DNA from 3 places in the Pseudoalteromonas sp. T1lg65 genome. Region 1 is predicted to be linked to each of the others. Evidence: predicted binding sites of a transcription regulator. Region 1 holds the regulator's gene; each other region holds the start of a gene.
The links. The regulator MetJ, encoded in region 1, represses methionine synthesis genes. The targets are predictions, from matches to a motif close to TAGACGTCTAGACGTCTA.
Positions count from the first base shown of each region.

Region 2: a site for MetJ is predicted at 2,760-2,777, ahead of metK (methionine adenosyltransferase). Genes of this name have one in related genera too.
Region 3: a site for MetJ is predicted at 4,114-4,131, ahead of ACSLBF_RS04405 (methylenetetrahydrofolate reductase). Genes of this name have one in related genera too.

Region 1 covers NZ_CP196837.1:3,654,508-3,662,357, reverse strand. Annotated here, with positions in the region: gene priA (primosomal protein N') at 1-727, opposite strand, end outside; gene rpmE (50S ribosomal protein L31) at 974-1,189, shown strand; gene ACSLBF_RS16275 (malic enzyme-like NAD(P)-binding protein) at 2,066-3,307, shown strand; gene metJ (met regulon transcriptional regulator MetJ) at 3,377-3,697, opposite strand; gene metB (cystathionine gamma-synthase) at 3,975-5,192, shown strand; gene metL (bifunctional aspartate kinase/homoserine dehydrogenase II) at 5,197-7,545, shown strand; gene ACSLBF_RS16255 (penicillin-binding protein 1A) at 7,646-7,850, opposite strand, start outside.
Region 2 covers NZ_CP196837.1:774,213-782,062, reverse strand. Annotated here, with positions in the region: gene ACSLBF_RS03300 (methyl-accepting chemotaxis protein) at 1-212, shown strand, start outside; gene tkt (transketolase) at 346-2,340, opposite strand; gene metK (methionine adenosyltransferase) at 2,879-4,030, shown strand; gene ACSLBF_RS03285 (HDOD domain-containing protein) at 4,072-4,917, opposite strand; gene ACSLBF_RS03280 (CYTH and CHAD domain-containing protein) at 5,062-6,582, opposite strand; gene ACSLBF_RS03275 (TIGR04211 family SH3 domain-containing protein) at 6,793-7,416, shown strand; gene ACSLBF_RS03270 (M17 family metallopeptidase) at 7,753-7,850, opposite strand, start outside.
Region 3 covers NZ_CP196837.1:1,019,116-1,026,965, forward strand. Annotated here, with positions in the region: gene tsaD (tRNA (adenosine(37)-N6)-threonylcarbamoyltransferase complex transferase subunit TsaD) at 1-650, shown strand, start outside; gene plsY (glycerol-3-phosphate 1-O-acyltransferase PlsY) at 661-1,257, opposite strand; gene folB (dihydroneopterin aldolase) at 1,365-1,715, shown strand; gene folK (2-amino-4-hydroxy-6-hydroxymethyldihydropteridine diphosphokinase) at 1,720-2,205, shown strand; gene ACSLBF_RS04400 (undecaprenyl-diphosphate phosphatase) at 2,205-3,008, shown strand; gene ACSLBF_RS04405 (methylenetetrahydrofolate reductase) at 3,110-4,066, opposite strand; gene ACSLBF_RS04410 (M16 family metallopeptidase) at 4,344-7,214, shown strand; gene ACSLBF_RS04415 (hypothetical protein) at 7,344-7,583, shown strand; partial or broken gene ACSLBF_RS04420 (helix-turn-helix domain-containing protein) at 7,751-7,850, opposite strand, start outside.

The DNA.
Region 1 (7,850 bases):
GAGCTTGCTTGCCTTGGGCTAAGACATTTTCCAAGCATTGTAGATAGACTTCCGTTTTTCCGCTGCCAGTAACCCCTTCGACTAAAAAAGTACGATATCCCTGTTGCGCATTGACTGCGCTACAAATGGTTGCCTGTTGCTCGTTTAACGTGGGTTTATCACCAAGTGCCAAAGTTTGTTCTGTCCAGTCTTTGTCGTGAACAATGGTTTGCTCTATCAGTGCTTTTTCTTCGAGTGATTTAATGGTTTGAGCCGCAAAGCCCAGCGCTTTTAATTCGCTCAGTTTTATTTCCCCACCATGAGTTAGCTGACTCAGTAAGGCTTGTTGCTTTTTAGAACGTAATGTAGGTAACGTTTTGCCTTTTTCCGTTAGACTAATGGTTGGGATTTGTGTTTTATCAGGGTGTCCACCTTCTCGTAGTACCGCTGGAAGTGCGGTAAAAAAAGTATCGCCAATCGGGTGGCAGTAGTATTGCGCGACAAACTGCAAAAAAGCGATATGTGGTGGCGTTAACACTGGCTGTTTATCTAATACCGAAGAAATTGTTTTTAACTTTTCTGGCGGTACATCGCTATGACTTTTAATCGCCAGTACCAAAGCCGTGCATTTTCTGTTTGCAAACGATACTTGTACGCGCATACCTGGGCGCAGATCACCGATCTCCGATATTAAATAATCAAACGTACGGTGTAGCGGTAGTTTTATTGCTACTTCAAGAATGGGCATAGAAATACGGAACAATTGTCGTAGATGCGGTTAGAATAACGTTGGCACACTGGGAAATAAACCTCTACTTTTGCATACTGAACTGGTCGCAGCCATAAGCTGGTTAAAAAACTGCCAGAGAAAGAGAAATAGTGCTTGTGGATTGAACGGTTAAGTCCTAAAATACGCGTCCACAATTTTTGTATAACTACGTATGGTGCCAGACTTCGGGTTTGGAGAGCGATACGGCCTTAACTAGAGGTTGCTATGAAAGAAGGTATTCACCCTAATTACGAGACGATCACAGCATCGTGCTCATGCGGTAACAAGTTCGAAACTCGTTCAACGCTTTGTAAAGATATTCACCTAGACGTTTGTTCTGCATGCCACCCGTTCTATACTGGTAAGCAGAAGATCCTTGACACAGGTGGCCGTGTAGATCGCTTCAACAAGCGTTTCGGCGCACTTAGCAGCAAGAAGTAATTCTTGTCGTCTAGCAAAAAAAGCACCTTTTGGTGCTTTTTTTGCGCCTGAAATCAGCGTTAAAGCGCGTTTTTCTTTTATTATTTTTTCTCCGTCCCTATTTATTGATAGCTTTTTCCAATAGCTCACTTCATTAAGTGAATTGGTATAATTAGCATTCAAATCAATGGATACTAGATTTCTCCTGCTAGTACCGAGTCAGCAGCTCAACATAGTCTATTAGTTATGTGATTAGAAAAAGCAGAAATGGCAGGTTTTCTTTACTAAAAAATTAGAGTTTTTACTTTATTTTCTTCTTGAATGGTGGCTATTTTTTCAGGTGTTTTGAATGAGAGATTTATGCATCTATAGTGAATTGTAGTAAATAAATTTTTCTGCTCTAAAATTGCTCTTTGGCTATTATTTGTTTTAATAAAGCGCTTAAAGTCAGTAAAAGTAAGTGAAAATTCACTAAAATCGAGTTTTATCAATAATTATCTAAAAGTGGATAAAAATACACCATTAAATACTCAAATTTCACTAGAAATAGACACTTTAAAGAAACTGAAATGTGAAAACTTTGCGTAAAAATTCTGGTAATTTCGACGAAAAATAACAGAATTTGCTTGATGCTGGATCGACCTGATTTTACTTGAATATCTCTTTAAACTCGGTATCGTGTAGCTGCGGTCGATTAACTATGTGCTCAATTAGCAATACGTTTTTAGTATAAGTATGGCAAGGTAGAGTTTACATTGCTCATATAGTTAATCGCACTGTTTGATGCTTAACTGCACCGAGTAGCCCAGTGCTACGTTTATTGCGTCACGGTTACTCATCCAACAATGCGAATGTTACTCACACTCTCACAAAAACATCGTAGGAATAGAACGCGCCATGACCGATTTTCGTCAACAAGCTTTAGATTATCACGCTAAACCCGTTCCAGGTAAAATCAGTGTTGAGCTGACCAAACCCGCCGAAACCGTTAAAGACCTTGCGCTTGCATACAGCCCCGGTGTGGCTGAACCTGTCCGTGAAATTGCTGCCGACCCAACGAATGCATATCGTTACACAGGCAAAGGTAATTTGGTGGCAGTGATCAGTAATGGCACCGCGATTCTTGGTCTGGGGAATCTGGGGCCGTTGGCTTCGAAGCCTGTAATGGAAGGCAAAGCTTTACTGTTTAAACGTTTTGCTGGATTAGACTCTATAGATATCGAAGTTAATCATAATACGACAGAAGATTTCATTAATACGGTAGCAAATATCGCTGATACTTTTGGTGGGATTAACCTAGAAGATATTAAAGCTCCAGAGTGTTTTGAAATTGAACGTGCACTCATCGAGCGCTGTGACGTACCGGTATTCCATGATGATCAACATGGTACCGCTATCGTTACCGCTGCGGGCATGCTAAACGCGCTAGAAATCCAAGGTAAGAGTATTCATGATGCGATCATCGTGTGTCTTGGCGCGGGTGCAGCAGCAATCGCGTGTATGGAACTTCTCATCAAGTGCGGGGCGCAGCGTGAACACATTTATATGCTTGATAGAAAAGGGGTGATCCATACTCGCCGTGACGATTTAAATGAGTACAAAAAACTATTCGCCAACAATACAGACAAGCGCACTTTGCAAGATGTTATTGAAGAAGCAGATGTGTTTGTGGGTGTATCTGGTCCGGACTTGTTGTCGGCAGAAGACTTGAAACTTATGGCAGATAAACCGGTGGTGTTTGCTTGTTCAAACCCGGATCCTGAAATCAGTCCAGAAGTTGCTCATGGTGCTCGTGATGATTTAATTATGGCGACGGGTCGTTCTGATTATCCAAATCAGGTTAACAACGTGTTGTGTTTCCCGTTTATCTTCCGTGGTGCGCTGGATGTGCGCGCGACCGCGATTAACGATGAAATGAAAATCGCGGCGGTCGAGGCGATCCGTAGTATTGCCAAAGAACCGGTACCTGCTGAAGTGCTCAAAGCTGCAGATGTTGAAAGCTTAGAGTTTGGTCCTCATTACATTATTCCAAAACCGATGGATCCAAGGTTGCTACCGCGTATCGCAAGAGCTGTAGCAGAAGCTGCGGTTGACTCTGGTGTGGCCCAAGTCGAAATGCCTGACACTTACATGAGATAAGTAGTCAAAAATCGCGTACCGTTGCTTTGCGGTGTCGCTACGAAAAAAGCCTCAATTGAGGCTTTTTTATTATTCTTCGTTTATTTCTGGAATTTCCAGTCCACGCTCTATCATGATGTTTCTAACCTCTAGCGGGATCTTTTCTGGGTTATCTTTTCGTAAATCTTCATCGCTGGGTAGTGGTTGCCCAGTGAAGGCGTGAAGAAATGCCTCACATAAAAGTTCACTGTTAGTTGCATGACGTAAGTTATTCACTTGACGGCGAGTACGCTCATCAGTGAGTACTTTCAGTACATTGAGTGGTATAGATACGGTGATCTTTTTAACCTGTTCTGCTTTTTTACCGTGCTCTGCGTATGGGTGAATATATTCACCATTCCATTTTGCCATAATTGTGTACTTGCCTCAGTTACATCAATGCCAATATGACTAGGTTCTGACAGGCTGAACTTTACGCAGCTTGGCGTGATTGATAGTTCTCTGCCATAGTTTCAAAAACTCAGTCGTATTAGCATATTAAACGCCTAAAATGGCGAAATTTTATCGGTTTAAAAAAGATAGTCAAATACTAGTTATTTAGCCATTTAGCAGTATAAATGTTTTGACTTCTCTATTTTGTTGAATTAACCTTTTAGACGTCTAAACATCCAATTATCTAGGTGGCCAAATGAGTCAACGCAACAAATCTACAATTGCAGTACGCCACGGCATAGAAGCTGACAAAGCCCACGGTGCAGTAGTGCCCCCTCTTTATTTATCGACCACTTACTCGTTTGCCGATTTTGATACCAAACGAGATTATGACTACGGACGCAGTGGCAATTTCAATAGAGACGTTTTGGCTGAAGCGTTAGCTGAATTAGAAGGCGGTCAGCGGGGAATTATTACCGCAACGGGCATGGCAGCGGTCCATCTAGTTACTCAGTTACTTAATCACGATGATACGCTAGTGATCCCACATGATTGCTATGGTGGTAGTTATCGGTTGTTTACGTCATTAGCAAAACGAGGACTGTTAAAAGTTGAGGTGTTAGATTTAACCGATTCAGCCAGTTTAGAAAAACTCGGTGCTATCAAACCTAAGTTGGTATGGATAGAAACGCCGAGCAATCCAATTTTACGCTTAACGGATATTGAAGCGGTAGTAAAGGCTGCAAAGTCGGTCGGTGCACTTGTTGCGGCTGATAATACTTTCCTATCTCCTGCGCTACAAAATCCTATTTTGTTTGGCGTAGATATTGTGGTGCATTCCACCACCAAATACATTAACGGCCACTCAGATGTTGTTGGTGGCGCGGTGATCACAAAGACTGCTGAGCTGGGCGAGGAGCTTGCTTGGTGGGCAAATAACATTGGGATCACGGGTGCACCTTTTGATAGCTATCTCACGCTTAGAGGCTTAAGAACGTTAAAGGTGAGATTACGCCAGCATCAAGAAAATGCATTACAAATAGCACAATACCTTGAACAGTCACCCTTTGTAAGCCAAGTGTATTACCCCGGTTTAGAATCACATCCTCAACATGAATTAGCCAAAAAGCAACAGTTCGGCTTTGGTGGTATGGTTAGTTTTGATATCAAGGGTGACCTGACTACATCTGCGAAGTTCTTGACTTCTTTAGCTCAATTTTCACTGGCTGAGTCGTTAGGTGGTGTAGAAAGCTTGATTTGTCACCCTGCAACAATGACGCATGCGGGTATGGATGCACAGGCAAGACTAGAAGCCGGAGTCGGTGATACTTTAATCCGAATTTCGGTGGGCATTGAAGACGTGCAGGATTTAATTGCGGACTTAGAGCAGGCATTTACTCAGTTAAATGAGCAACCAGCATCGGATGAAGCAAAAGGCTTTAAATTAACGCCAGCCCACACGGCATTATGGTGATCAAATGGCAAAAGTAGTACATAAATTCGGTGGTTCTAGTTTAAGTTCCGCCACGCGTTATCAAGCAGTTGCAAATATTGTGCTGTCGCAGTGTCAGCCAGGGGATTGTGTGGTCGTTTCCGCAGCGGGAAAAACCACAAACACTTTGGTGAAATTGTGGCAAAGCCATGAGCAATCTGATGTTCGAGCGTTTAATGATATTTTGTTACAGCTGGAGAATCACCAGCGTGAGCTTATAGATGCGTTGTTTCATGGTGATCGACATGCAGAGCTACTTGCTCAGTTACTTAACGAATTACAGACTATTGCTGCCGAGAGTGAAAGCGGTCGATTGCATAATGCCAGTCTACTCGCCCACGGTGAAGTATGGTCAGCACGTGTTTTATCTAATTTCTTGCAGCAGCAAGGAGTGGCTTCTAGAGCGCTAGACGCGAGGAAGTTATTTACGTTAAATGATGGAACGTTATTGCATGCACAAAATCGAGAAGCCTGTCATGGCGCTGTCACCACTGACGAGATCCATGTAGTTACGGGGTTTATCGCTGCTGATAATCAAGGTGTAACGGTAACGTTGGGCCGTAATGGCAGTGACTACAGTGCGACTTTGCTGGCCAGCTACCTGGATGCAAGCCAAGTGGCAATTTGGACCGATACACAAGGTGTATTCAGCACCGATCCGCGAAAAGTAGCAAATGCGATTAAATATTCCAAGGTATGTAGGGGGCAAGCGGAACTCCTTGCCCGATTGGGTAATCCTGTTTTACATGCTAAGACGCTTTCGCCGTTAAAAGATACGGATATCAAACTGCAAGTACGCAGTAGTTACGATCCAGACGCGTTAGGCACCGAAATCGTCAAAGCTGGTTACTCCAAAGAAAAGCGCTTTATCACTACCTTTGAACAGCTTGATTTATTGCGAGTAGAGCAGCTACACAGTGGTGAAGTAAAACAGTTAAGCCAGTTGATCCAGCACAGCATTCATCATTTCGTAAAAGCAGGGGAAGCGTATTTATTGGTGCCTTCTGCGTATAGCAACTTGATCATCAATAGGCTTGAACATCGCGCAAACTTAGTCGAATCTCAAGTGCAAGGTTTTGCAGTTGTTGCTCCTGAGCAGGACGTTACGCACTTGATGGCACAAGCGCAGGAATTATTGGCTGAGCATCAAATTGTAAAGCGCTTCACATTACAAGAGCAAAATTATAGTTTGGTATTGACGGATCAAGTGATCGACAGTGATTTACTGGCGTTACTTCATGAGAAACTGATTAATAAGGGCCGTGAACTTGCTGTCATTGTGGCGGGCATTGGTAATGTCGGACAAGTGTTTATCGAGCAATGCCAAAAACAAATCACCAAACTGAGTGAGCACTTTGACCTGAAACTTGTCGGTCTATTGCGCTCAGAATCAATGTTATTTTGTCCAAGTGGATTGAACTTATCTGCATGGCAAACGCAGTGGCAGAATGAAGCGGTTGCTTACAGTGAGCAAGAGCTGTTTGCGCGGATCAAAGAATTGGATTACGAACACAAAGTCGTTATCGATATTACTGCGAGCGAACCCTTTAGTGAGTTGTATCCGCAGTTTGTGGAGCATGATTGTCATCTTATCAGTGCAAATAAATATGCTGGTACAGCGAAGCAAAGCTGGTACTTGTCACTTCGTCAACAGCTCCAAGAGCGTGACCTATTATGGCGATATAACACCAGCGTAGGAGCAGGATTGCCTGTCAACTTTGCGTTGGCAGATCTACAAAATAGTGGTGATACAGTTAGTAAAATCGAAGGGGTATTTTCAGGAACACTATCTTGGCTCTGTAGTAGTTATAATGGCAGTTGCGCCTTTTCTGAGTTGGTGCTGCAGGCGCAAGAGATGGGTTATACCGAACCGGATCCAAGAGAAGATTTATCTGGTCGTGATATGCAGCGCAAGCTACTGATTTTGGCTCGTGATCTTGGCATAGAGTTAGAACTTGAAAACATAGAGTTAGAGCCATTAATGCCTGAGGCTTTGGCGCTAGGCTCTTGGCAAGATTTTCTCGCACAAACAGAGTTGTTGGATAACTTTTACGCACAAAAATATCAACAAGCGGCTGCACAAAATGGGGTGTTGCGCTATACCGGCAAACTTGAACTGCAGGATGATGGTAAGGTGCATGCTAAAGTGGGAGTCGCTATCGTTCCTGTGGGCAGTGCTATCGCGAATTTAACTCCAGGTGATAATATCTTTGTGATCCACACGAAATGGTATGAGCAAAATCCTTTAGTTATCCAAGGACCTGGTGCTGGTAAAGAAGTTACCGCCTCTGGGATCCATTCCGATCTGTTCTGGTTATGCCAAAACCTTAAGTGACTTTAGCTTTGCTTAAATTGGAGGCTATAAACCAGATTTTGCGTAAAAATACATAAGCCAAGAAAAGCCGATATCACTCAATATCGGCTTTTTGATTTATTTAAAATAGCTCATCTTGCGCGGGCAGTGGTGCGCTGTCATCAAATGGGGTGCTCTGCTCAGTATCAAGCACATATTTTGTTGGTGCGGTACCTTCTTCGAAATATTCAAAGCGGCTGGTGTGATCATTTTTACGCGATAATAAACCTGTCTTGAGGTCGATACGGGTAGAAACCAGCCCTTGAGGTGGTTCTATCGGGGCAAGT
Region 2 (7,850 bases), 1.1 Mb from region 1:
CGGTGTCTCAAGCGCACGACGTCAGTGAAGAAATTGCTAACGCTGCAAACGAACAGCAACAAGTAGCGCAAGAGATCAGCGAACGATTGGAGTCAATCGTAGCTATCGCAGAGCAAACCGCAGAAGGGGCGACGCAAACTTCAATTTCGAGCTCAGAAGTCGCGAAACTTGCTGAAGAACTGAGATTATCAGTAGAGCAGTTTAAGGTATAACTTGTTATGTAACCTCAACGGCGGATAAGCAAATTTGCTCAATAATGCTTTTTTATACCAATGCAAGGTTGAGGTTATGTAGGAAATAAAAAACCACGCTGATGCGTGGTTTTTTCTGGGCTTTGCTTGCCAATTAAGCGAACAAAGCTTTGGCTTTTTCTACCACATTTTCAACGGTAAAGCCGAATAGTTTGAATAGTTCACCTGCAGGTGCTGATTCGCCGAATGTCTTCATACCAACAATCGCGCCATTCAAGCCAACATATTTGTACCAGAAGTCTTCAATACCCGCTTCAATAGCTACACGACGAGTCACAGCACTTGGTAAGACACTTTCTTTGTACTCTGCCGACTGAGCATCAAAGACATCTGTTGAAGGCATTGAAACCACACGTACTTGTTTGCCTTCTGAGCGTAACTGCTGAGCAGCTTCAACAGCGAGTTGCACTTCTGAACCTGTCGCAATCAAAATAACTTCAGGGGTGCCGTCACAAGAAAGTACGTAACCACCTTTCTTAATCGCAGCAACTTGCTCAGTGGTGCGAGCTTGCTGTTCTAAGCCTTGGCGGGTGAATACTAATGCGGTTGGACCGTCTTGACGTTCAACCGCTTGCTGCCATGAAACCGCTGACTCTACCTGATCACAAGGACGCCAAGTGACCATATTTGGTGTTAGACGTAAATTTGCGATTTGTTCAACTGGCTGGTGAGTTGGACCATCTTCACCTAGGCCAATAGAATCATGTGTATAAACAAAGATACTTCTTTGCTTCATTAGAGCAGCCATACGTACCGCATTACGCGCATACTCCATAAACATCAAGAATGTTGCACCGTAAGGAATAAATCCTTTATGTAGCGCGATACCATTCATAATGGCTGACATACCAAATTCACGTACACCGTAGAAAATGTAGTTTCCTGATGCATCTTCTGCTGTTAAACCTTTAGATTGATCCCAAAGCGTTAAATTTGAACCAGCCAAATCCGCAGAACCACCCATAAATTCAGGCAGGATAGGACCATAGGCATTTAACGCATTTTGCGAAGCTTTACGCGTTGCCGGATTAGCTGGGTTCGCCTGCAAATCAGCAATGTAGGCTTCTGTTTTCTCGCTCCAATCGGCTGGTAAGTCACCTTTCATACGACGTTCAAATTCAGCAGCAAGCTCAGGGTATTGAGTTTGGTATTCAGTGAATTTAACCAACCACTCACTTTGTTGCTGTTGACCGCGCGCTGTTGCATCCCACTTAGCATAAACATCTTCTGGGATTTCAAACGCCGGATGAGACCAACCTAAGAACTCACGTGCAGCTAGGATTTCTTCATCACCTAGTGGCGCACCGTGACAGTCGTGACTACCTGACTTATTCGGTGAGCCATAACCGATCACCGTTTTACAACAAATAAGTGTGGGTTTTGACGTTTCTGCTTGCGCAGCTTCAATCGCCGCTTTGACCGCATCGCTATCATGACCATCAACATCCGCGATCACATGCCAGCCGTACGATTCGAAACGCTTAGGAGTATCGTCGCTGAACCAACCTTCTACTTCACCATCAATTGAGATGCCATTGTCATCCCAAAACGCAATAAGCTTACCCAATCCTAAAGTACCAGCTAATGAACAGGCTTCATGAGAAATACCTTCCATTAAACAACCATCACCAAGGAACGTATAAGTAAAGTGGTTTACGATATCGAATTCATCACGGTTAAACTGAGCCGCCAATGCTTTTTCGGCAATTGCCATACCAACCGCATTGGTAATACCTTGACCTAATGGGCCTGTCGTTGTTTCGATACCTGGTGCATAACCGTACTCTGGATGTCCTGGTGTCTTCGAATGTAACTGACGGAAGTTTTTCAAATCATCAATTGATAGGTCATAGCCGCTCAGATGTAGCAGAGAATAAATCAGCATCGAACCATGGCCATTGGACAGAATAAATCGGTCTCTGTCGTACCAATCCGGGTTATTTGGATTGTGCTTTAAAAAGTCGCGCCAAAGTACTTCAGCGATGTCAGCCATGCCCATAGGGGCTCCAGGGTGACCAGACTTGGCCTTTTGTACTGCGTCCATTGAAAGAACGCGAATTGCGTTAGCAAGTTCTTTGCGAGATGGCATGAATTCTCCTACCTTAAATAGTGTTTCGCGGGTATTGATACATGTGTTATCTGCCCCATTTTTACTTTTTAGACGGCCAACTGCAACGATAAACCCAAAAAAATGCAAGATTCATTTAGGGCCTGTTGTGTTTTGCTGTTTGATTTTCGTTCCCCTTAGTGGGTTTTGATCGCGGCGCTCGACTTGTAGCCTAGTAATCTAAGCAAAAGTTGAGCAACAATGAACAAAGCGCACTAAGGGGAACCCGAAGGGCTGCGCTAGATTGGCATTAATACTGAGTTATTGCCTAGCTCACATAGAATTACTATGCCAGGCAGGGTTTGCCTCGTGCTAATGACAATCAAACTGCAGCGAAAACAAACTTGAAAGCTCAACAGGCCCTAGGCTTTATCTGGCTAGTAAAATAGTTTGAACTATTTTGGACGTCTAGGCGTAAAATAGCTGGTCAAAAGCATTGCTTTTTGGTTAGAATACGTCCCTTATTTTTTCGCGCTGTTCCTGATGTTTGTGAAGCGCAATATTTGTGAGCATTATTACAATGGCAAAACACTTATTTACTTCTGAATCTGTTTCTGAAGGTCACCCGGATAAAATCGCCGATCAGATCTCTGATGCGGTACTGGATGCGATCCTTGAGCAAGATCCAAAAGCACGTGTTGCGTGTGAAACCTACGTAAAAACCGGCATGGTAATGGTTGGTGGTGAAGTTACAACCAGTGCTTGGGTTGATATTGAAGAGTTAACTCGTAAAACGGTTCGCGAGATCGGTTACACTCATTCAGACATGGGTTTCGATGCTGACTCTTGCGCTATCTTAAATACCATTGGTAAACAGTCTCCTGACATCAACCAAGGTGTTGACCGTGCGCGCCCTGAAGAACAAGGTGCTGGTGACCAAGGCCTAATGTTTGGTTATGCATGTAATGAAACTGATGTTTTAATGCCTGCACCTATCACCTACTCACACCGTCTTGTACAACGTCAAGCGCAAGTGCGTAAAGATGGCACGCTACCGTGGTTACGTCCTGATGCAAAGTCTCAGGTTACATTTGCCTACGAAAACGGCAAGCCTGTTGGTATTGATGCTGTGGTACTTTCAACTCAGCACTGTGACACAATTTCACAAGATGACCTAGTTGAAGCGGTAATGGAAACTATCATCAAGCCAACATTACCTGCAGAGCTTATCACTGAAGCGACTAAATTCTTCATTAACCCAACTGGCCGTTTTGTAATTGGTGGTCCAATGGGTGACTGTGGTCTTACAGGTCGTAAAATCATCGTAGACACCTACGGTGGTATGGCTCGTCACGGTGGTGGTGCGTTCTCTGGTAAAGATCCATCAAAAGTTGACCGTTCAGCAGCTTACGCAGCGCGCTATGTTGCGAAAAACATTGTTGCTGCTGGTCTTGCTGACAAGTGTGAAATCCAAGTTTCTTACGCTATTGGTGTTGCAGAACCAACCTCTATCAGCGTTGAGACTTTCGGCACAGGTAAGCTAGACGAAACACGCTTAATCGAGCTAATTCGCGAGCACTTCGATCTACGTCCTTATGGTCTAATCACTATGCTTGACCTAGAGCGTCCTATTTATCAGCCTACAGCGGCATACGGCCACTTTGGTCGTAACGAGTTCCCTTGGGAAGCAACTGATAAAGCGGAAGCGCTACGCGCATCAGCAGGCTTATAATTAGCCACACTGATTTGAAAAAAGGCTCTACGGAGCCTTTTTTAGTGGATAAATAGCTCTTCTGCGTCTTCTTTTAGATCTGTGTATTGATCGTCATCTAAATTCAGCACCACGAATACTTTATCTTTAAACACGTGCCAATCGGCAGCACTACGAAAATGTTTCGCTTCAAAACATAAGTTTTCGGCTAATTTAAGCGCAGCAAACGTTTGTAACTCAGCTTCATCTCGCTTCTCATCCAAAAATGTCACATCATGATGGCGTAAAATCATTTGGCAAATTGCTTTGGGCAAGTGCCATGAGGACGCAAGAAAGTAACCAACAATCATGTGGTTAGCTGGATACTTTTGTTTTTCGTAATGTGCTAAGTTATTCTCAGGACGGGCAATTGCTGCTTGCAGCACTTCTCCATAATCCGAGTACTTCACTGCCATTGCTGGGATCCCCGCATCGTGAAATAGACCCAATAATTGTAAATTTTCAACTGGCACACTGCTTTTTAGATGCTGTCCTATCACCATCGCGACCTGAGAAATATCGGCAGCATTATCCCAAAATTGTTGTAAAGGAATACTGCATTGCGCTTGTTGGAAGGCATTTTCTAACAGATATCCGGTAACCAGTTGAGTGATACAATTGACCCCCAAAAACATCACCGCCTGACGTATATCGGTAATGGTTCTAGCCAACCCGTAAGCTGGGGAATTAATCACTTTCAATACTGCAGCCGATGCACCTACATCTTCAGCAACAATCGCAGCGACCTTAGCAAGATCTGGTTCGGCTTGATGCAACTCATTCTGAAGCTGTTGGAGGATATGAGGTTTGGTGGGTAGATTAAATCCGCCTTTCAAATCTTTAAGCACTTTATCGTCAATATCTATCATTACGAAACCTCTTTCACAATCTAGAAAAAGTGTAGTAGATATTTGCTTATCAAGCGTATAGGAGAAAGACAGAAACTGAAACGCCAAACTGATTCAAAGCGAGAGAGTAAAATGCGCCTCACTGCGATGAGGCGCCGACAAAATTTATCGCCAATAAGGCTCGCTGTTAAAGGACGATTCGCGACTTTGCTCCATCGCAGAAACCAAGAAGTCGGACTTTTGCTTTAACCACAGCTGCACTTCGTCAAATTCTCCACCTTCTTGGGACTGACACAACTGATGCAAATAGGATAGCGTTTCTAACTCGTAGATACCGTAGGTGATATCAATCCAAGGCATTCTAAACGCTTTGCGCGCTTCTTTATCGTATAGTGACCCAAGACAGTTGCCACTCAGTAAGGTGTTTTCTAGACGATGCCTGATTTGGATATAGTCTTGCTCGGACATACTACTGTCTTGTGGCAACAGATTTTTTAGCTCGTACCAATCTTTGTTAAACAACCTTGCTGCTATTTCTGTGACTGGTGACTCTGCCGCCGTGAGTGCTTTTTGGTCCCAGTTTTTCCGCCATGCTTTGTCAACTAACCAACGAGTCAACGACAAAATCAGGCGGTTATAGCGAGTACAATGGAACAAATCCTCGATGTCAGTCGGCGAAGGTTGCACGTCGGTTAAATCATCAATGACTTGCATTAATTCAGGAAACTGGGTGATTTTTTTATAATAGGCGTGACGCTTGGAGGTGTATGTTTTTAGATGAATGGCATTTTCGACCCAAGCCAATTCCGACAACAGCCATTTTAATTCATTACGGATATGTTCCGTCGAAGACTTATCAACGATCTCATCAAATAACCAAAATGCATGACGAATAAGTGTCACACCATCAATAACGCGTTTTAGGGTTTTTAAACTGGCTTTGTTGAAATAGCATTGCTCATGTTTTTGTACAAATTGAATACCATAACTTACCGTGGCGATTAACGCCTGCTCTTGTGTTGCATCATGCTCAAGTGGAACAAAGCCAATAAACTTATTTGACTTCAACGGCGAATCATCGGCTAACCGATAGCCTCTTGCCGCCTTTGAATATAAACCCAGACGCATACCAGCTTGCTTAATCAGATGATCAGCAAGGGAAAATAAGTCTTCCCTATCCCCTTCAATAAGCTCAATCTCTAGCTCATTGATTGGCTCTATTTGACCCTGAGCACTGATCTCTCCCTTATCTAATACCACCTCTATTTTACTGCCAGATTCAGTTTCAACTAACCAGGTACGACGAATAAAATTAGTGGTGAAAATAGGGAAAATATTGTCGGCAATAGCCTCTAGTTGCATAGCATGAGGCCAAATATTGGCATCAAAGGCATAAAGGTCAGGTCTTCCCGTTTGCAGTGGCAAGTTGTATTCTGGGCGCTGATGCAACCCGCCCACCACTTCACCGGCTAGCTTGATGGTCTGCTCACATTCGTCGTTGCAGCAACGCGTTCTTAAACCAATATCAAGTGCTCTAAGTTCACGGTTTGGGGTATCAAAGTAGGCATTTTTGAGATTTTTAGCAGGTTTGTTAGTAACCGTTTTAGCAAATTGTGTTACCAACGCTGGGATCAGTGGTACTTCATTGTCTGAAACCAAAAACTTCAGCTCTATTTCAGTGTCCATTAGGGTAGTGTAATACCTATTTATCTAAGGGAAGATCAAAATATACAAACCATAGTCAGTTTGCAATCTTTTTGTGTCATACTCAAGGTCCGTGTTGACAGAAATAAATCATAAAAATCAGCCTAATTACCGATAACTTGCTCTTGCTATTAGTAAGTTAAATCCCTACTATTTTGTAAACTTTACGACCCAAATTGATAAGGCCCATGGATGTTTAATATAAAACAGATAGTGATTGCTAGTTTATTCCTCGCCACCCTGCCTGTTGTTGCGGAAGAGCCTGTTGAAACCGTCGCCTCTGAAGAGGTTGAACAACAGCTTCAACCCAATGGTTACATCAGTGACGACTTATATATTTTTATGCACACAGGTCCAGGCAAAAATTACCGAATTCTGGGCTCGGTGAATGCAGGCAGTAGAATCACGATTTTAAGTGGCGCAGAAGACGGCTTTATCCAAATTAAAGATGATAAAGACAGAGAGGGCTGGATTGAAAGCGACTTTGCAACAACTGAGCCTGGGCTAAGACAACAATTAGATGCGCTAAACCAAACGCTCTCGGACACACAACAACAATTAACCACCACAGAACAACAACTCCCTGAATTACAACAAGCTAACAACGAACTCAGAGCAGAGAACAGCAATCTTAACGAAACCATTGCTAGCCTTGAGCAGCAACTTGCAGAAGAAAAGTCAGTGAAACAACAAAAGGTCGATAAAGAACGTCACTTATTACTAGGTTACGGTGGTGCAATTGCATTAGGTAGTTTAGTCATTGGAGTTATTTTGACCTTGACGCTATCTCGTAGAAAACGCTACGACGGCTGGTAAGCATTTTTTTAGGTGGTCTGAGTTGGCCACCTTTTCTCTCGTCTTTATAGTCACGCCTTTCCACGTAACGCAGATTAACCGCTGCTATCAACGCCACCCAAAATGAATACCGCAGTTACGCAGTTCGTGAATATTTACGTTAGCACCCATACATTATGTGACAGATCACTCAGCAATTAGTGATGATGATCAGGCCTGTCGGATGGCGTAACTTCACCTCTTAACCGACCTACATCGATATTAGAGTAGGTTGGATAGGCCATAGGCGCCATCCAACAATCAACCGATTTAATAATGCTAACTGAGTTTACTAGTTAGCACTATAGGGTTTTGAGGTTACAGGCAGTATTGAGCGAATAAGCTACTTACCGTTGCGCCGGTCGGTTTGCCATGTTGCCAATCACCACCTTCAACACCACTGCCAGCAATGTCCA
Region 3 (7,850 bases), 1.3 Mb from region 1:
AAGAAGATAAGCCTGACTTTCCATTTGTAGCGTTGCTGGTGTCTGGCGGTCACACAATGATGGTTAAAGTCTCGGGGATTGGTGAATACGAAGTGCTCGGTGAATCGGTAGATGATGCGGCTGGTGAAGCGTTTGATAAAACCGCCAAACTGCTAGGTTTAGATTATCCTGGAGGTCCGATGCTAGCTAAAATGGCAGAAAATGGTGTGGCTGGCAGGTTCACTTTTCCAAGACCGATGACCGATCGCCCAGGTCTTGATTTTAGCTTTAGCGGCTTAAAAACCGCGGCTGCAAATACCATTCGATCTGAAGGTGATGATCTCCAAACCAAGGCTGATATTGCTCACGCCTTTCAAACAGCAGTCGTAGATACCTTAGCGATTAAATGTAAACGCGCATTAAAAGAAACAGGGATTAATCGTTTGGTAATTGCTGGAGGCGTGAGTGCGAATAAGGAGCTTAGACAAAAACTTGAACGCATGATGCAAGGGCTAAAAGGTAAAGTATATTATCCAAGAACCGAGTTCTGTACAGACAATGGTGCGATGATAGCCTACGCAGGAATGCAGCGCTTAAAGGCAGGCCAACATGCACCTTTGGATATGAAAACTCAACCACGCTGGCCGTTAGATAGCTTAGAAAAAGTCTAACCAGGTTTTTTTAATCATTACTCTGCTTTTTTTTGCCCACTTTAGGCTCCTTTCCGGTTAGGAGCCTTTTAATATTTGCTCTGTGCCTGATGATAATCAGTACTGTTAAAAAACTCACTGGGATGGTGTACAGCGGTTTGATTAGCCAAGTATAAAATGGTGCAGCTGATACTGCGACAATCGCGGCGAGAGAAGAATAACGAGTGAGTAATAACACCACCAGCCAAGTGGTGATCAATAATCCCGCTAAAGATAATCCGATTGGCAATAACGCACCAAATGCAGTCGCCACGGCTTTGCCCCCATTGAAGTGGAAAAATATTGGGTAGATGTGTCCTAAGCAGGCAAATACCGCAATTGCGCCGAGCCAAATAGGTTCTATTCCAAGAAAATAAGCGCCCCAAACAGGAATAGTACCTTTGAGTATGTCAAAAACTAGCACTAACACTGCCGGCAACTTGCCACCAAGCCTTAGTACATTGGTGGCACCCGGATTATTCGAGCCGTTAAAACGCGGATCGGGTAAACCAAACATGCGACAGACGAGAATTGCTGAGGAAATAGAACCCAGCAGATAGGCACATACGCAGATTAAACTGATTAACACGCTTTTCCTTATTTTTTCTTGCGTTTATTTGGGCTATGATCGGCGGCTCTCACACCCTATGAAAATGCTCTGGGTGTTGGCCAGAAGTATACATACATGGAGTCAGCATGGATAAAGTCTATATCTCGCAACTACACGTCGAAACCATAATAGGAGTGTACGACTTTGAAAAAGAAAGTAAACAAAGCCTTTACTTTGATGTGGAAATGTTGACCGATATTAGCCGCGCAGCACAAACAGACGATATCAATTTAGCGGTTGATTACGCGAAAGTCTGTGAACGTATCACTGAGCATACGATAAAAAAGCCTGTTGAGCTGCTAGAAACGTTAGTGGTGCAACTGGCCGAAATTATCCTTGATGAGTTTTCTGTTTCGCAAGTGATGATAAGGGTAAGCAAGCCCGCAGCTGTGCCGTTGGCGCAAACAGTTGGCGTTGAAATTGTGAGAAAGAAGTAACGATATGGCACAAATTTACATCAGCTTAGGCACAAATATCGATAAGCAACACAATTTGCGAAGCGGATTGCTTAGTCTAATTGAACACTTTCCTAACTACTCTCACTCTAGTGTTTTTGAGAGCGAATCAGTGGGCTTTGAAGGTAATAACTTTTATAACTCGGTATTTGCCGCGCAAACAGAACTGTCTTTGGAAGCTGTGTGCAAGCTTTTAAAAGCAATTGAGTACCAACATGGTAGACGCAGTGATGAGAAAAAATTTAGCCCGAGGACTTTGGATTTAGATTTACTTTTTTACGACCAGGTAGTTTGCAATTCACCGGCACAGTTACCACGTGACGAAATAACCAAAAATGCGTTTGTGTTGCAACCTTTAGCTGAAATAGCACCAAACTTTATTCACCCGGTTGTTAATTTGCCAGTTGTTGATATTTGGCGAGCTTACGAAAACCCTTCACAAAAACTATGGAAAGTGGAGTTCTCTCTGTAATGAGTTTTATTGAAATAATTATTTTGTCCTTGATCCAAGGGCTTTCTGAGTTTCTACCCATTTCGAGCTCTGCCCATTTGTTATTGCCATCACAAGTATTAGGGTGGCAGGACCAAGGTTTGGCATTTGATGTTGCGGTGCATGTCGGTACTTTACTTGCCGTTGTGATTTACTTTAGACAAGATATCGTCGTGTTATTGGGTGCTTGGTTTAAATCTTTTGGCAAGGGCGAAGCCACGAAAGAAAGCCAGCTCACTTGGTGTCTTGTTGTTGCAACGATCCCATTTGTGTTGTTGGGACCAGTGTTAAAAGACATAGTGCAGCTTTACTTGCGAAATGCATGGGTCATTGCAACTACTACCGTATTGTTTGGGTTATTGTTGTGGTACGCGGATGTGAAAGCCAAACAAGTAAAAGACGTATTTGGACTTAATTGGAAAAGTGCATTAATTTTGGGGCTGGCGCAAATCACCGCGGTGATACCGGGGACTTCTCGCTCTGGAATAACCATCACTGCTGGGTTAATGTTAGGGTTAGACAAGAAAAGTGCTGCGCGATTTTCGTTTTTAATGGCAATCCCCGTTATCTCAATGATGGGCTTGTACTACACTCTAGAACTCGCGATGGGAGATGAACTGGTGGATTGGCAGGCATTGCTGACGGGGGCTGCGTTGTCTTTTGTCTCCGCTTATGCCTGTATTTTCTTTTTCCTAAAAGTGATTGAACGGATGGGGATGATGCCGTTCGTGATCTATCGCCTGATCTTAGGTGGCGCGCTGTTTGCGTACTTGGCCTACAGTTAATTAAACAAAGCTTAGGTTATGCGGCGTATTTCAGCATGCTGACTTAAGTTAAAGAAGCCAGCGACTAAGCTGGCTTTATTTATGGCAATTTTCAAGTTTGATTAGGCTATTTGCTTTTCTGCTAAGCTCAGTTCCATGGTTGCTTTGAGCAATCGGTACAAATTGATAGATGCGTCTATTTCTTCTTTACGGTTGGTTAAGCTTTCAATATTTAGTCCTAATGGGACGTCCAGCTGGGCACAGCTTTTTAATATCTGATCAAGGCTTTCTTTACAAATACGAATAGACTCACGTAAGCTGTTTTGTGCGTCTAAAATTCTCCACTTTGTGGCTTCTGGCACTGAGATGCCTAACCATTCCATAAACTGCAAAGTTTTTTCTCCACCACAAGGTGTGAAAGTAAGAATGATACGTTTAGGTTGAATGCCTTGCTGTTTACAGGTCCGTGCATAACTCGTGATTAAGTCTATCGTTGCCTGAGCATTATAGACCGCTTGGGAGATAAAGAACTCACAGCCTTGTGCTGTTTTACCCATCAGCCTTTGATGCTCATTGCCTTTACTCGCATGTCTTTCGGCAATGGTGACGCCACCTAAAAAGTAGTCCTCATGATGCTGCTGTAAAACCTCGTAGGCGTCGTTTAATGCCAGCTTTACTTCCCCATTGGATGAGGGACTGCCAACAAGTACTAGGTTATTCAAGTTGTATTCTTTTTTAGTATCGCTAAGCCACGTAGAAAACTCGTCACGGTTACGTTGTGCCACACTTTTATAGGTGATCACATCAAGATGTGAGATATCACGAATAAGCTGACTGTACTCGCAGGGATCTACCGTGTGCTTAAAGGGAAATGGGCGAGGCACCGAAGTACGACTGCTCTCATCTTGAATGTCATAAATCACGACACCGTCATATTCAATTTGATGTAAACGGTCCAATAACTTGGTTGCGATTGCCGTTAGCTTTTCCGGATCGGTGTCCAGCTTAGGTGGTGTTGTACCAATTAAATATACCCCTTGGTTCGGGTCAACGATTTTCTCTTGAAGCGTTAAAGCCATGTTCCTCATTCCCAACAGCCAACTTTGATTTCTGGTGGTAACTATAGCAGCCATTTAGACGTCTAGATAGTTGTTTTTAACTGAAAGATCTTCAAGGACTATGAGTTTTATTCAAGTTGTGGTGGTTTTTAATGAGTATTGAACATAAGGTGTTTAACTGGATTTTTAGATTTTTCGTCCCGAATTGTAGTGATTGCTGCTCGCTTTGGGCATAATCAAAACGTAAATTCGATGATGTAATGTCATCAGGAATATAGAATTTTAATTGGGAACAATAATGAAACTTAAATTACTCGCAACCAGTATTGCAGTCTCTTTCGCGTTAGGGGGCTGTGCAGCTACAGAATCAAATCACTCTACGGCAGTGCCAGCCGTAGCTGAGCAAACGAACAAAGTTTTTGCCCAAGACTACGTACTAGAAGAACTAGATAACGGTCTTAGAGTCATGGTGGTGAAAACCAATTACCCTGATGTTGTTTCACTACAAATTCCAGTGTCGGTGGGTTCAAGAAACGAAGTTGAGGAAGGAAAAACTGGCTTTGCACACTTTTTTGAGCACATGATGTTTAAAGGGTCAGAGAAATATCCGCAAGATGTCTACTCGGACATTTTGAAAAACTCAGGTGTTGATAACCGTGCTTATACTATCAATGACTACACCAATTACCATTTAAATTTCTCAAAACAGCACCTTGATAAAGTATTAGAAATTGAAGCTGATATCTTTCAAAATCTTACATACAGTGAAGAGCAGTTCCGAACCGAAGCGCTAACGGTTAAAGGTGAGTATTTAAAGAATAACGCAAGCCCAATTCGCAAATTGCTTGCCGCGGCTAGAAAAGAAGCGTTTGAGAAGCACACTTACAAACACACTACCATGGGATTCTTTAAAGATATCGAAGCCATGCCTGATCAGAGCGAATACGGTAAGTTGTTTTTTGAACGCTTTTACAAGCCAGAATATGTTTCTTTGGTGATTGTCGGTGATGTTGACCCTAAAGCCACCATGGAAATGGTTAAAAAGCATTGGGGTGGATGGAAGAAAGGGGATTATAAAGCGGATATTCCTGTTGAGCCTAAGCAGCAAGAACCGAAATATGTACATGAGGAATTTGAAGGGTTACCAGGTCATTGGCTACTAGTATCTTACAAAGGCACAGCGTGGCAGCCACAGAAAAAAGACAGAGCGGCACTGGATTTAATCTCACAGCTATATTTTTCATCTAACTCTGAGCTTTATCAAGAGTTAGTGGTTGATAAACAGATCGCCAGCCAAATGTTTACCTATAACCCAGAGACCAAAGATCCAGGGCTATTACATGTATTTGTGAAAGTGGAAAATGAAGCAGACCTTGTGACGGTTCGTGATGCTATCAACCATACCTATGCAAAAGCGCGTACTGAATTGGTTGATGCTGATAAACTTGCGGCGCTTAAATCTAACATGAAGTACAGTTTTGTGAATGGTCTAGATTCTTCTCAAGCGATCGCTTCCACGCTTGCCAGCTACATGCATTTTGAGCGTGACCCTGAGGTGATTAACCAGCTTTATGCTAGTTTCGATAAAATCACAGCCGAAGATATTCGCGATATCGCAAATAAATATTTTGTTGATAGTAGCAGAACAACAGTGACTTTATCTGCATTGGATTCCGTGGCAGGGTTTGATCAAGAAGTTGATTTAAACGGTTTAGTTGCGGATATGAATAAGCCCAAAAAACGTTTTTTCAACGTGTTAGACAACAGCAATGATTCACCATTGGTTGACGTCAACTTCTTGTTTTATACCGGTGCCGCAGCTGATCCTGAAGGTAAAAAGGGTGTTGCAGCATTGACAGCAGCGATGATAGCCAATGGTGGCAGTGAAAATAAAGCCTACAAGGAAATTCAAAAAGCACTTTATCCAATTGCTGGTAGCTTCGGTTATCAAATCGATAAAGAAATGATCTCTTTTAGAGGTCGAGTCCATAAAGATAATGCTGATAAATGGTATGCATTGGTTGGTGAGCAACTGTTAAATCCTGGCTTTAGGGAAGACGACTTTAAACGCCTTAAAAAAGAGCTTATTGATGGTATTAAATCTGGATTGAGATCTTCTAATGATGAAGAGCTTGGGAAAGAGGTGCTTTACCATGAGTTGTATCAAGGTCACCCTTATGAAAGTTATAACTTTGGTGATTTGTCTGATCTTGAAGCGTTGACGATTGAAGATGTTAAGGCTTTTTATCAATCTCAATTTACACAAGCGAAGCTGAATGTCGGTATCACAGGTGCTCTTGATGATAAACTTAAACAGCAAATCTTTGCTGATTTAGCGACCTTACCTAAGGGCGATGAGTCGAGACTGAATGTACCTGACGCTCCTAAGTTAACGGGGTTACACGCAACGATTGTTGAGAAAAGTGCCAAGTCTACGGCGGTATCTTTTGGCTTCCCAATCGATACGATTCGTAGCGATAAAGACTGGGCTGCGCTGTGGTTAGTGCGTTCTTATTTTGGTGAGCATAGAAGTTCGAATAGCCATTTATATCAACGTATCCGCCAGGTGCGTGGTATGAACTATGGTGACTATGCGTATATCGAATATTTCCCTCGCGGTAGTTTCCAGACCAAACCAGATGCAAACTTGGGTCGTAGTGAGCAAATTTTCCAAGTTTGGTTGCGGCCACTACGCTCGAACAATGATGCACATTTTGCTACACGTGTAGCGCAGTTTGAGCTAGAAAAGTTAATCAAAGAAGGCATGAGCAAAGAGAGTTTTGAAGCGACCCGTAACTTCTTGACCAACTTTGTGCCTCAATTAGTTGCTAGCCAAGATCGCCAGTTAGGCTATGCATTAGACAGTCAGTTCTATAATACGGATAGTTTTGTAGAGTACGTGAGAAAGCAACTGGCTTCGTTAACTGTCGAAGATGTGAATCGCGTAATTAGAGAAAATCTACAAACCGATAATATTCATTATGTGTTTATCACTGGTGATGGCAAAGATATGGCAGACAGACTTACAAATGAAAAAGTCTCGCCAATGGTTTATAACACCGAAAAGCCAGAAGAGTTAGTAAACGAAGACACCTTAATTTCTACTTATCCGCTTAATATTCCAAAATCAAATGTTAAAGTGGTTGATGTGGAAAAGCTATTTAAGTAACTGTTTAATCAGTATTTATCAACAATGGGAGGGCTTGGCTCTCCCATTTTATTTTAAGTTGTATTTTTATTTGATTTTTGTTTTGCTTTTGTTTTATATTTGTTTTGGTTTTTATAAGGAGAATAAACAATGAAATTAAAAATAAATAAAAAAAGCTTAAAAGATTTGAGTAACAGTAAATTACTACCACAACAAATGACACCGAATGTAGGTGGCGCGTATTTTGGAGATGCGAAGACAAGAGGTACCACCTGTGATAGAGACTGTACAACAGTTGCTTGTGGGACAGATGTGTATTATGGCTGTGTAACTAATAGCTTTTGTTACAGTGGTACTCAATTTAGAGGGTGCCACGATCCAAGGATTTAATTAATAAATCCCGAATTCAACTTCGAAGTACGACACTCTCTAACATCAAGCGGCCATTGCAAATTCTTTAAATATAACTGCTGGCTGCTTGAACCCTAAACACTTTCTTGGGCGGTTATTTATTCTTGACTGAGCATTCTGAGGACAATAATCCCCATGTATTCGATTTCTTTTTAACTCACGATACACCGTTGCGCAGTGGCACTGCAGTTTTTTGGCAATCTCAGAAATTGAAATTCCCAGTTCCAAAAGGGTAGAAATCTGGTA